One region of the Bifidobacterium sp. UTBIF-78 genome, then DNA from elsewhere that is predicted to be linked to it. Evidence: riboswitches for the same ligand, from Rfam matches in the RefSeq annotation. Region 1 holds a riboswitch; each other region holds the start of a gene.
The links. A riboswitch is a leader RNA that binds a small molecule or an ion and turns the genes downstream of it on or off. The one in region 1 is predicted to bind thiamine pyrophosphate.
Positions count from the first base shown of each region.

Region 2: another riboswitch for thiamine pyrophosphate. It lies ahead of tenA (thiaminase II); the one in region 1 lies ahead of BG22_RS05215 (ECF transporter S component).
Region 3: another riboswitch for thiamine pyrophosphate. It lies ahead of BG22_RS09265 (hydroxyethylthiazole kinase); the one in region 1 lies ahead of BG22_RS05215 (ECF transporter S component).

Region 1 is NZ_JFAO01000019.1:45,517-48,790, reverse strand. It holds gene BG22_RS05225 (DUF3043 domain-containing protein) at 1-249, opposite strand, end outside; gene BG22_RS05220 (dipeptidase) at 361-1,752, shown strand; TPP riboswitch at 1,860-1,968, shown strand; gene BG22_RS05215 (ECF transporter S component) at 2,041-2,661, shown strand; gene BG22_RS05210 (ABC transporter ATP-binding protein) at 2,677-3,274, shown strand, end outside.
Region 2 is NZ_JFAO01000003.1:100,404-103,677, reverse strand. It holds gene BG22_RS00945 (dienelactone hydrolase family protein) at 1-309, shown strand, start outside; gene tenA (thiaminase II) at 893-1,660, opposite strand; TPP riboswitch at 1,654-1,811, opposite strand; gene BG22_RS00935 (metallophosphoesterase family protein) at 2,008-2,754, shown strand; gene BG22_RS00930 (aldo/keto reductase) at 2,925-3,274, shown strand, end outside.
Region 3 is NZ_JFAO01000046.1:6,360-9,633, reverse strand. It holds gene BG22_RS09275 (response regulator transcription factor) at 1-65, shown strand, start outside; gene BG22_RS09270 (HAMP domain-containing sensor histidine kinase) at 62-1,570, shown strand; TPP riboswitch at 1,578-1,683, shown strand; gene BG22_RS09265 (hydroxyethylthiazole kinase) at 1,675-2,697, shown strand; gene thiC (phosphomethylpyrimidine synthase ThiC) at 2,911-3,274, shown strand, end outside.

The DNA of each region.
Region 1 (3,274 bases):
GGGCATGTGGTTGATGTCGCCTTTCTGCATCGCCTCGTATTCGGCGTTCTCGCGCTCGCGCATACGGGCCTTGGCGGCCTTGGCGCTGGCCTTGCGGTCGGCCGGGACCAGCGGGCGGATGCCGGCGGCCTGCGCCTTCTTCATCTTCGGGGTCGGGCGGCCCTTCGGACCCTGCGGGTCGGCCTTCTTGACGACGGGCTCAGCGGGCTTCTGGGCCTCTTCCTTCTTCTTGAACGGATTCCATGTCATGCTTTGAGGTTACGGTGACGTTCAGACACTGTTCAAGCGGTGTTTGCGGTCTGACCGCTGCTCTGACCGCTGCAATGACGCCGTTATATTACCGATATATAAGGAGGGCACATGGCCGCATCCAACGCCGAGAGGCTGTCCGCCGATGAGATTCGCGCGCGCGTGGAATCCGACTGGAACCGCATCGTGGAACTGCTGACGCGCAAGATCGCGTTGCGTTCGGTTTCCGCGCAGGGCATCACCGCCGAGCATATGAGGCGGTCCGCCGAATTCGTGGCCGAGGAGCTTCGCCTGGTGGGCGTCGACGCCAAGGTGGCGCAGGCCACGAACGAGGACGGCACCCCGGGGGCGTGGGAGGTCATCGGCTCTCGCGTCGTCTCGCCGGACGCCCCGACCGTGCTGCTCTATGCGCATCATGATGTGCAGCCGGTGCCTGACGCGACCGCATGGGACACTGATCCGTTCACGGCCACCGAGGTTGACGGTCGTCTTTACGGTCGCGGCTCGGCGGATGACGGCGGCGGCATCGCCATCCATTCCGGCGCGTTGAAGGCGCTCGGCGACGATCTCAAGGTGAACATCAAGGTGTTCATCGAGGGCGAGGAGGAGATGGGCTCGCCCAGCTTCATCCCGTTCATCGAGGCGCACCGGGACGAATTCGCCGCCGATGTGATCATCGTGGCCGACTCGGGCAACTGGGCGCCGGACATCCCCTCGCTGACCACCTCGCTCAGGGGCAACACCACCGTGGACGTCACCGTGCGCGCCCTGACCCATCCGGTGCACTCCGGCCAGTACGGTGGCCCGATCCTCGACTCCACCACGCTCGCCGCGATGCTCATCTCCTCGCTGTACGACGGCGACGGCGACCTCGCGGTGCCGGGCATCGCCGCCGACGAGCCGGTGGGTGGCCTGCAGCAGGACGTGGACGAGCACGGCGTGCGCGCCGACGCCGGCATCGTGGACGGCTATGTGCTCGCGGGCACCGGTTCGCTGGCCTCCCGCCTGTGGACCAAGCCGTCGCTGACCGTGATCGGCCTCGACGCCCACTCGGTGGAGGGGTCGTTCAATGTGATCAGCCCGGAGACCAGGTTCCGCCTGTCGCTGCGCACCGCGCCGAGCCAGCGTCCGGAGGAGGCGCAGGCCGCGCTGATGCGGTATCTGGAGTCGTCCGCGCCGTTCGGTGCGCAGGTCGAGGTCGAGGCCGGCGACAACGGCATGGGCTGGGCCATGGACCCGAACGCCGAAGCCACCCAGGATGCGCTCGAGGCCATGGCGGAGGCGTTCGGTGTGGCCCCGATCAACCAGGGCCAGGGCGGTTCGATTCCGTTCATCCCCGAACTGCAGCGGCTCTTCCCCGGCGCCCAGGTGCTGGTCACCGGCCCGGAGGACCCGAAGTCCAACGCCCACAGCCCCAACGAGTCCGTCTCGCTGCCCGGTCTGAAGAACGATGTGATTGCCGAGGCCCTGCTGCTCGACAAGTTGGGGAAGCCGGCGAAGTAGTCCGGGGATTTCCGCAGGGATACTCCGGGATTCCCCGGGATGATGCAGGGGCGGGCCGATTGTCGGACGCCCCTATTGCCTTCCGTCCGGTCTTGCCCTATAGTCTGGAGAGTTGACACGGGAGCTGCCGCAGGGCGGCTGAGAGGAGACGTGCAGTCTCGACCGATGGAACGTGACCGGGTAATGCCGTCGTCACGGAATTGTCGCTCTTATCTACCCGTGCCTGAACCAATCCGCGTGCGGCCCACTCGTCATGGCCGTATGCGAAATGAGAAGAAGGGCACTCACATGGCACAAGCTGTGGCCAAGGCCAACTACAAGTGGCGCGTCGTCGATATCGTCGTGGCGTCCATCGTCGCCGTCGCATCCGGCGTCATCTTCGCCGGTTGGGATCTCATCTACAAGATTCCGACCACCGCGTTGGATGCGGTACTCCCCGGATTCAGCGGTCTGGTATGCGCGTTCTGGCTGTTCGCCGGTCCTCTGGCCGGACTCATCGTGCGCAAGCCGGGCGCCGCCATCTACGCCGAGCTGGTCGCCGCCTGCATCGAATACATCATCGGCGCCGGCAATGTGTTCGGCATCAGCGGCTCCATCATCATCGGCCTCGTGCAGGGCGTGTTCGCCGAGCTGGCCTTCGTGCTGGTGCTCTACCGCAAGTGGAACCCGCTGATCGCCACGCTCTCCGGTCTGCTGGCCGGTCTGGGCAACTACCTGTACGAGTTCTCCCCGTTCGGCGGCTACGTGGGCATCGGCTACTTCAGCACCTACGGTCTGTGCTACCTCGTCACCACGCTGATCTCCGGTGCCGTGATTGCCGGCGTGCTCATGTGGTACGTGCACCGCGCCATCGCCGCCACCGGCGTGCTTGACCGCTTCGAGTCCGGCAGGACGAAGGCGCTGGTCTGATCGGTGGATGTCCATATGACATTGCAGCAGGTGGCCCCGGTCGGCGTCGAGGCGCGCGACTGGGGCTGGCGTCATTCCACGCGCAAGGACTTCGCCCTGCGCCATGTGGATCTGACGATTCGTCCCGGTGAGCGCGTCCTGCTTCTGGGCGCGTCGGGCGCCGGGAAAAGCACCTTCATGGCGGCCATGGCCGGTGTGCTGGGCAGCGATGACGAAGGTGAGAGCGAGGGCGAGCTCCGCATCGGCGGAACGGACGCCAATACGGCCAGAGGCAAGGCTGGTCTCGTTCTGCAGGACCCGGATTCCCAGATCATCCTCGAGCGTGTGGGCGACGACGTGGCCTTCGCCTGCGAGAATCTGGGCGTGCCGCGGGAGGAGACATGGCGTCGCGTGCGGTCGGCGCTCGACATCGTCGGCCTCGAATCCCTGGAGATGAACCACTCCACGCGCCATCTGTCCGGTGGTCAGCGTCAGCGGCTGGCGTTGGCCGGCGTGCTGGCCATGAGGCCCGGCCTGCTGCTGCTCGACGAACCCACCGCCAACCTCGACCCCGACGGCGTACGTGAGGTGCATGACGCGGTCAAGCATGTGATCGAGTCCACCGGCCAGACCA
Region 2 (3,274 bases), on a different contig from region 1:
CTGGTTGGGTTTTCGCAGGGCGGCTATCTGTCCTACCGACTGGTCAAAGCATATCCGGACCTGTTCGATGCGGCGATACTGCTGAGCCCCTCATTCAAGGGTGAGGAGGATGCGACGCTCGAGTCACCGACGCGGTTCTTCCTGGCGTACGGCACCGAGGACCACACGATTCCCTTGGACGATCAGCACAATGCGCGTGCCGTGCTGGAAGACGCCGGCCACCTCACCTATCGGACGTACCCCGGCATGGGGCACGCCATCTGCGATCAGGAAATCGCCGACATCAGCGTTTTTCTGCGTGGACTGTAGTCACGCAGCGATCCGGCAGCAGGATTCGACTGCTGTTGGCGCCTATCTCGCTTGCAAGGGGTACATTCCGGGTTCTCCGGATAGCTATCTGCGTTGCAAGGGGTACCTGACGATGGATATTCCGAGTACGGACGGCGATATCGCAACGTTTGTACTCGGCATTTCGCCGATAAGGTACCCCTTGCAACGCAGATAGCTGTCCGCACACGCCCATATGTACCCCTTGCAAGCCAGATACCATGCTTGCAAAGTGTTCAACCACCGGCGGTCCCTGCATTCGTGCTTGCACGAACCGCGTTTCAGGCCACCCAAATGACTATCTGCGTTACAAGAGGCTGTTCAACGGGGATTCTGAGTACAGACACCGATATATCGGCATCCATACTCGGAGCTTGCCCTGTTGGGGAGCCCCTCGTAACGCAACTAGTGGTCCGTCTCTATAAATAATTGAGGGCTTCAGCTTTTTTCTCCCCAGTCATCTTCGCTGACGGCCCTCTCATCAGAGAGGGCCGATACCACTCCAACAATTGAGAGACAAACCATTAGCGTCCAGGGAACGGCGGCGTCCCCCGCTTGGCAGCGCTCACGCGCGTGCCGCGTCCCATTCGGGCTTCCACGAGTACTGCATGTCGTAGGCGCTGGCCCAGAACATATACTCGTTTTCGACACCGACGACGAAGATCTCGGTGAGTTCGGCCTTGCTCTCCTCGCTCAGCCCCTCCACGAGCGTCTCGATGTGCTTGAGCAGCCACGCCGCCGAGCTCCAGAACTCGTCGGTCTTGTACGTGTCGACCCAGCTCTTGTATGGGTTCGACTCCAGCGAATCGCCGAATTCGCGGGCGAGACGCTGCCCGTAATCGGCGTACACCCAAGCGCAGGGCAGCACGGCCACGAGAACGTCAACCAGCGGATTGCCGTAGGCGATGGACAGGATGTTCGACGTGTAGGCGCGTGCGAACGCCGACTGACGCACCGAGTTCATCTCCGCCTCGGTCACGCCGAAGCTCGCCATGTACTTGCGGTGCATGGCGGATTCCACGTTGAAGATGGCGTTCTGCACATCAACCATGAAGCGCATGATCTCGGGGTCGTGCGTCTTGGTGAGCGCGAGGGCGTGGACCTTGGCGTAGTCGTCGAGGTAGCGGTAGTCCTGCAGCAGGTAGAAGGCGAACTTCTCACGGTCGAGCGTGCCGGCGCCAAGTTCGCGCAGGAACGGCTGGCGGTATCCCTCCTCCCAGACGTGGTCGGCGGCCTTGCGCAGGCGCTGCGCGAACGGCGGCAGATGGTCGAGCGTGATGGGTCCGAATGCGGCGGCGTCGAACGACGATGACGTGACGGTGTCGGCGGTCATATGCGATTGCTCCCTTCGATGGTGTTGGCCAACAGGTTCCAAGGGTCAGGCCCGCGCCTTTCTCAACCTCGAGCCGGCCGAGCGGATATCCAAGCGTCCAGATCATCAGACGGGATTCGCGCGGCCGGCTCAGGTTCCCCTGCAACGTCGCTCATTATAACGGCAGACCGGGCGCAGCGCCATGGCGGCTAAAACCGCAGCAGATGCGATCGACGATTCGGCCGGCGTATAACGCCTCCCCACGGAACCGCCTACTCTGGAATCAGAGGTTGATGAGGAATCCGTGGAAGCAAGCAACAACAGATGCGAGCCGCAGGACGGTCTCAGCCATCGAGAAGGAGCATACGATGCGATATTTCACCACCGACACGCATTTCGGGCATCCGCTGGTCACCGTGCTACGTGGATTCACCACGTTCGATCCGAGTCGTTCGACCTACGAGGAGATTCTGCACACCTACGGCCGCAAGGCCGCCGAGGACTGGGCCAAGAAGACCGCGCTCGATTCGGGGCTCACCTTCCGCGAGGCGGCCGACACCGACGCCCACGACCGGGCGGTCATCGATGCCATCAACGCACAGGTCCGGCCCGATGACGAACTCTGGATTCTCGGCGACATCGGATTCCGCACGTCGCTCAATCATTTCAAGGATTGCCTGCGGGCGCTTAACTGCAGGCACCTGCATGGCGTGATCGGCAATCACGACGATTGGTGGCTCGAGGATAAGCCTGCGCGCAACCTGTTCGAAACCCTGGAGCCCAACGACGCCGTCGATATCGACGGGCTTGGCACGGTCAACCTGTCGCATTTCCCCTATCGTGAGGATCTGGCATACAGCTGGCCCGACGATGTGGCGAAATTCAGCGCGAAGGCGCTGCCGTTCGACGGCCGGATGCTGCTGTACGGGCACACCCACCAGCTCTCCCCCGACGGCGCCCGCCCCGAGGCGTTGAACGTGGGGCTTGATGCTTGGTCGCTGCAGCCGGTGAGCGAGTCGCAGGTCATCGCGTGGTTCCGCGAACACGCCACGGCGAGAGACATGGGCAGGGCCAACGCCGCGGGGACTCCGTCGCTCGACATGCCTACGTTCTGAGCGCAACAGGACTGATCGCAATCGTCGCAATAGCCTAATCAGCTTCCGGCGCAGCACGGTTACGACGAGTACAGTTGTCAACGGCGGGGCATCCGCCTCGGCACACTGGCCAAGCACTGGCCCAGATATGCATGCAAACAGCACAAGACAGCAAAGGAGCGATGATGACGCTGATGGAACCGCCGGCAATCCCCACGCGCAAGGCACATGACGGGCTGGAATTGCCCGCCATCGGATTCGGCACATACAAAGTGAACGGCTTCGCGGGCGCGGAGGCCATCAAGTCGGCACTGGAGGTGGGCTACCGGCTCATCGATTCCGCGTTCAACTACGAGAACGAGGGCATGGTCGGCAAGGCGATCCGCGAGTCCGAAGTGCCGCGCGAGGAGATCATCGTGGCCTCGAAGCTGCCCGGCCGTCATCACCAGTACGATCAGGCGCGCGCGACCATCGAGGAGTCGGTGGCCCGCATGGGACTCGACTACATCGATCTGTACCTCATCCATTGGCCCAACCCCTC
Region 3 (3,274 bases), on a different contig from region 1:
TCGAACGCGCCGGCGGACGCGGGGCCATCGAATCGGCCCGCGGGAAGGGGTACCGGCTGCCATGAGCGAGCACCACGAACGTCGTACGCGACGACGCCTTCGCGTACGGTTGGCTCCCCGCACATTCCGGGGCAAGATCGCGCTGGCCATCGGTCTGTTGGTGGCGGTGTTTCTGGCAATCGCGCTGGCGTTGCAGGCCATGTTCTTCAGCCGCATCTACGACCGGTCGTCCTACCGGTTGTATCAGGTGGCCAAGGGCTCCACGCTGCCCTCGCCCGAGAACGGCGAGCTCTATGTGTCAACCACCGGCTGTTATTACACCAATTACGCGGTGGGCTGCGGGCCGATGACGCCCGGCTCGATCATGGAGATCAGCGATGCGGACATGCGCAAGCCCCTGATGCAGAGCGCCATGTGGTTCTCGCTGGCGCTGTTCGCCGCGTTCGCCGTGCTGGCCATGATCATGGCGTGGCTCATCTCGCGGCGGCTGGCCGGGCGCATCTCGTCGCTGGGCGCTCAGATGCAGCGGCTTGACCCTGCCGAACCGGGTGGGCGCGTGACGCTGGCGGGGTCCGACGAGGTGACCGATCTGGCCGGGGACGTGAACACCATGCTGGAGCGTATCGAGCGCGCGGCGGCCACGCAACGGCAGTTCATCGCGAACGCGTCGCACGAGCTGCGCACGCCGATCGCGGTGATCGAGACCAGTCTGGACGCGCCGCTGAGCCAGGGCCGCTTCCCCGATGATGTGGAGCCCGCAGTGCGGCGCGCGCTCGACGCCGATCGGAACGCCGCCGATCTGGTGGAGGGGCTGTTGGCGCTGTCGCGCGTGCAGAACATGGCGTTGCATCACGGCGACGCGGAGCCGCCGGAGACATCGCTCGGGGATGCGGCGGAACACGCGCTGGATGTCTCGTGGGATGCGATCGAGGCGCGCGGATTGAACGTGCGCACCGACATCGACCGGTCGGTGCGGGTGCGGGCGGACGAGACGATGCTCGCGCTGCTGGTCGGCAATCTCGTGCGCAATGCGGTGGTGCATAACGTGGAGTGCGGGGACATCGCCGTCACTGTGCGTGCGGCAGGCGGCGTAGTGGACGACAGTACGGTGAGTGGCGATACCGCGGACGGTAGCACGGTGAGTGGCAGCACGGTAGACGACGGTACGATGGATGGCTGCGCGGTGGACGGCTGCGCGGAGCTGTTGGTGGAGAACAGCACGGAGACGGGTGCCGATGGCGGGGCCGCCGGCGATGCGACCGTCAACGATGGGTCGGCCGGCAACAATGCCGCGCACGATTCCGGCGAATCCGGCAACCCCGACGAATCCGGTGGCTCCTCCGATGCCGGCCGGCCTTCCGATTCCAGCGATCTGGACGACTTGCTCGTTCCCTTCCACCGAGGCGCGGCCTCACGGTTGGAGAACCGGCCCGGCAATGGATTGGGCCTGTCCATCGTCAAAGAGATCGCGGATTTATACCATGCCGAGCTGCGACTCGCCAGACCCGAAGCAGGCCGATTCGCCGTTTCTGTGCGATTTTGTAACAACCATGTCCATGTTGGGGCATAACGTCGGCAACGTAATGCAGGGGAACCCGTGGGAACGCGGGTTGAGAATGGCCACGGCCTGACCCTTAGAACCTGTTGGTTAAGACCATCGTAGGGAGCAGTGATATGAGCGATGATTCGCACGCATCATGTTGCACGGACGCACACGGTGCGAATGGACACGACCATGACGAGCACGGGCATTGCGCTGATTGCCATTGCGCGAATGCGGGCAATGCCGGCAATGCGAGCAATAGCAATATAGCCACGGCGGGCGCACACGCCGATGACGACGAGCTCGCCTCGCTACGCCACGGCATCGCGCAGGCCGTACGGGATGTGAAGGCCAAGACGCCGCTGGCTCAGTCGTTCACGAACTTCGTGACCATCAATCTGGTGGCCAACGCACAGCTTGCGGCCGGTGGCACGGCTGCCATGAGCTTCCTGCCGGACGACGTGATCGACACGGCCTCCATCTCCGGCGCCGACTACATCAATGTGGGCACTTTGCTGCCCTTCTACGCGGACGCGCTGCCGCAGATCGCGCGTGCCTTCCGCAAATCCGGCCACCCGTGGGTGCTGGACCCGGTGGCGGCGGGCATCGGCCGGACGCGCACCGAGATTCTGCGCGCCTTCCGCGCCACACCGCCGACCATCGTGCGCGGCAACGCCTCCGAAATCATCGCGCTGGCCGATATGTGGGGGCTGAACCAGTCCGACGGCAACAATCCGGAGACCCGTCCCGCCGGCGTCGAGTCGGTGGATGAGGTGGACGCGGCCGTCGAACCGGCGAAGCGACTGGCCCGGTTCCTCACCGCCTCAGCCCCTGCCGGCAAGGCGGCCATGGCCGTCTCGGGCGCGGTGGATCTGGTGACCGACGGCGAGCAGGTCTACCGCTTGCCGGGCGGCAGCGCGCTGATGTCCAAGATCACCGGCGCCGGCTGCTCGTTGGGCGGCGTGACCGCCACGTATCTGGCCGTCGCCGAACCGTTGACCGCAGCCCTTGCGGCAACCCTGCTGTACAACCGCGCGGGCGAGATCGCCGAGGCCAAGGCCGACGGCCCGGGCTCGTTCCAAGTGCATCTACTGGATGCGCTGTGGAATCTCACGCCCGAACAGGTGGCGGAATCGGCGATTGCGGTGCAGTAGACCGTAGCGAGTTGAGAGGGGCGGTCTCTTCTCCGGCCTCGCTACGCGAGTCAGCTCCCTCATCAGAGGGAGCCAAGCCCACCGGTACCCGACTTGCCCATGATCCGCCGGCCAGCCCCTCAGCAGAGGGCGTCAAGACCGAGAAATCCTCACTTCCCCCGCCCACTGATACACAACAAGACTTCCTTAATAACCCAACACCAAGGAACACCAATGAACAACGAATACCCATACGCCTCCATGCGCGACTCGTTCGACCTGTCCGCGTACTTCGTGGTCGGCCCCGAGGACTGCAAGGGCCGCCCGCTCACCGATGTGGTTGATCAGGCCCTGCGCGGCGGCGCAACCTTCATCCAGTTGCGCGCCAAGAAGGCGGACGCCTCCGAACTGACCTCCATGGCCCAAGACATCGCGCAGATCATCGAGGACAACAACAAGTCCGACTCCGTGGCCTTCGTGATCGACGACCGCGCGGATGTGGTCTGGCAGGCCCGTCGCAAGGGCATCAAGGTGGACGGCGTGCATATCGGCCAGACCGACATGGAGCCGCGCGAGGCCCGCGCCCTGCTCGGCGACG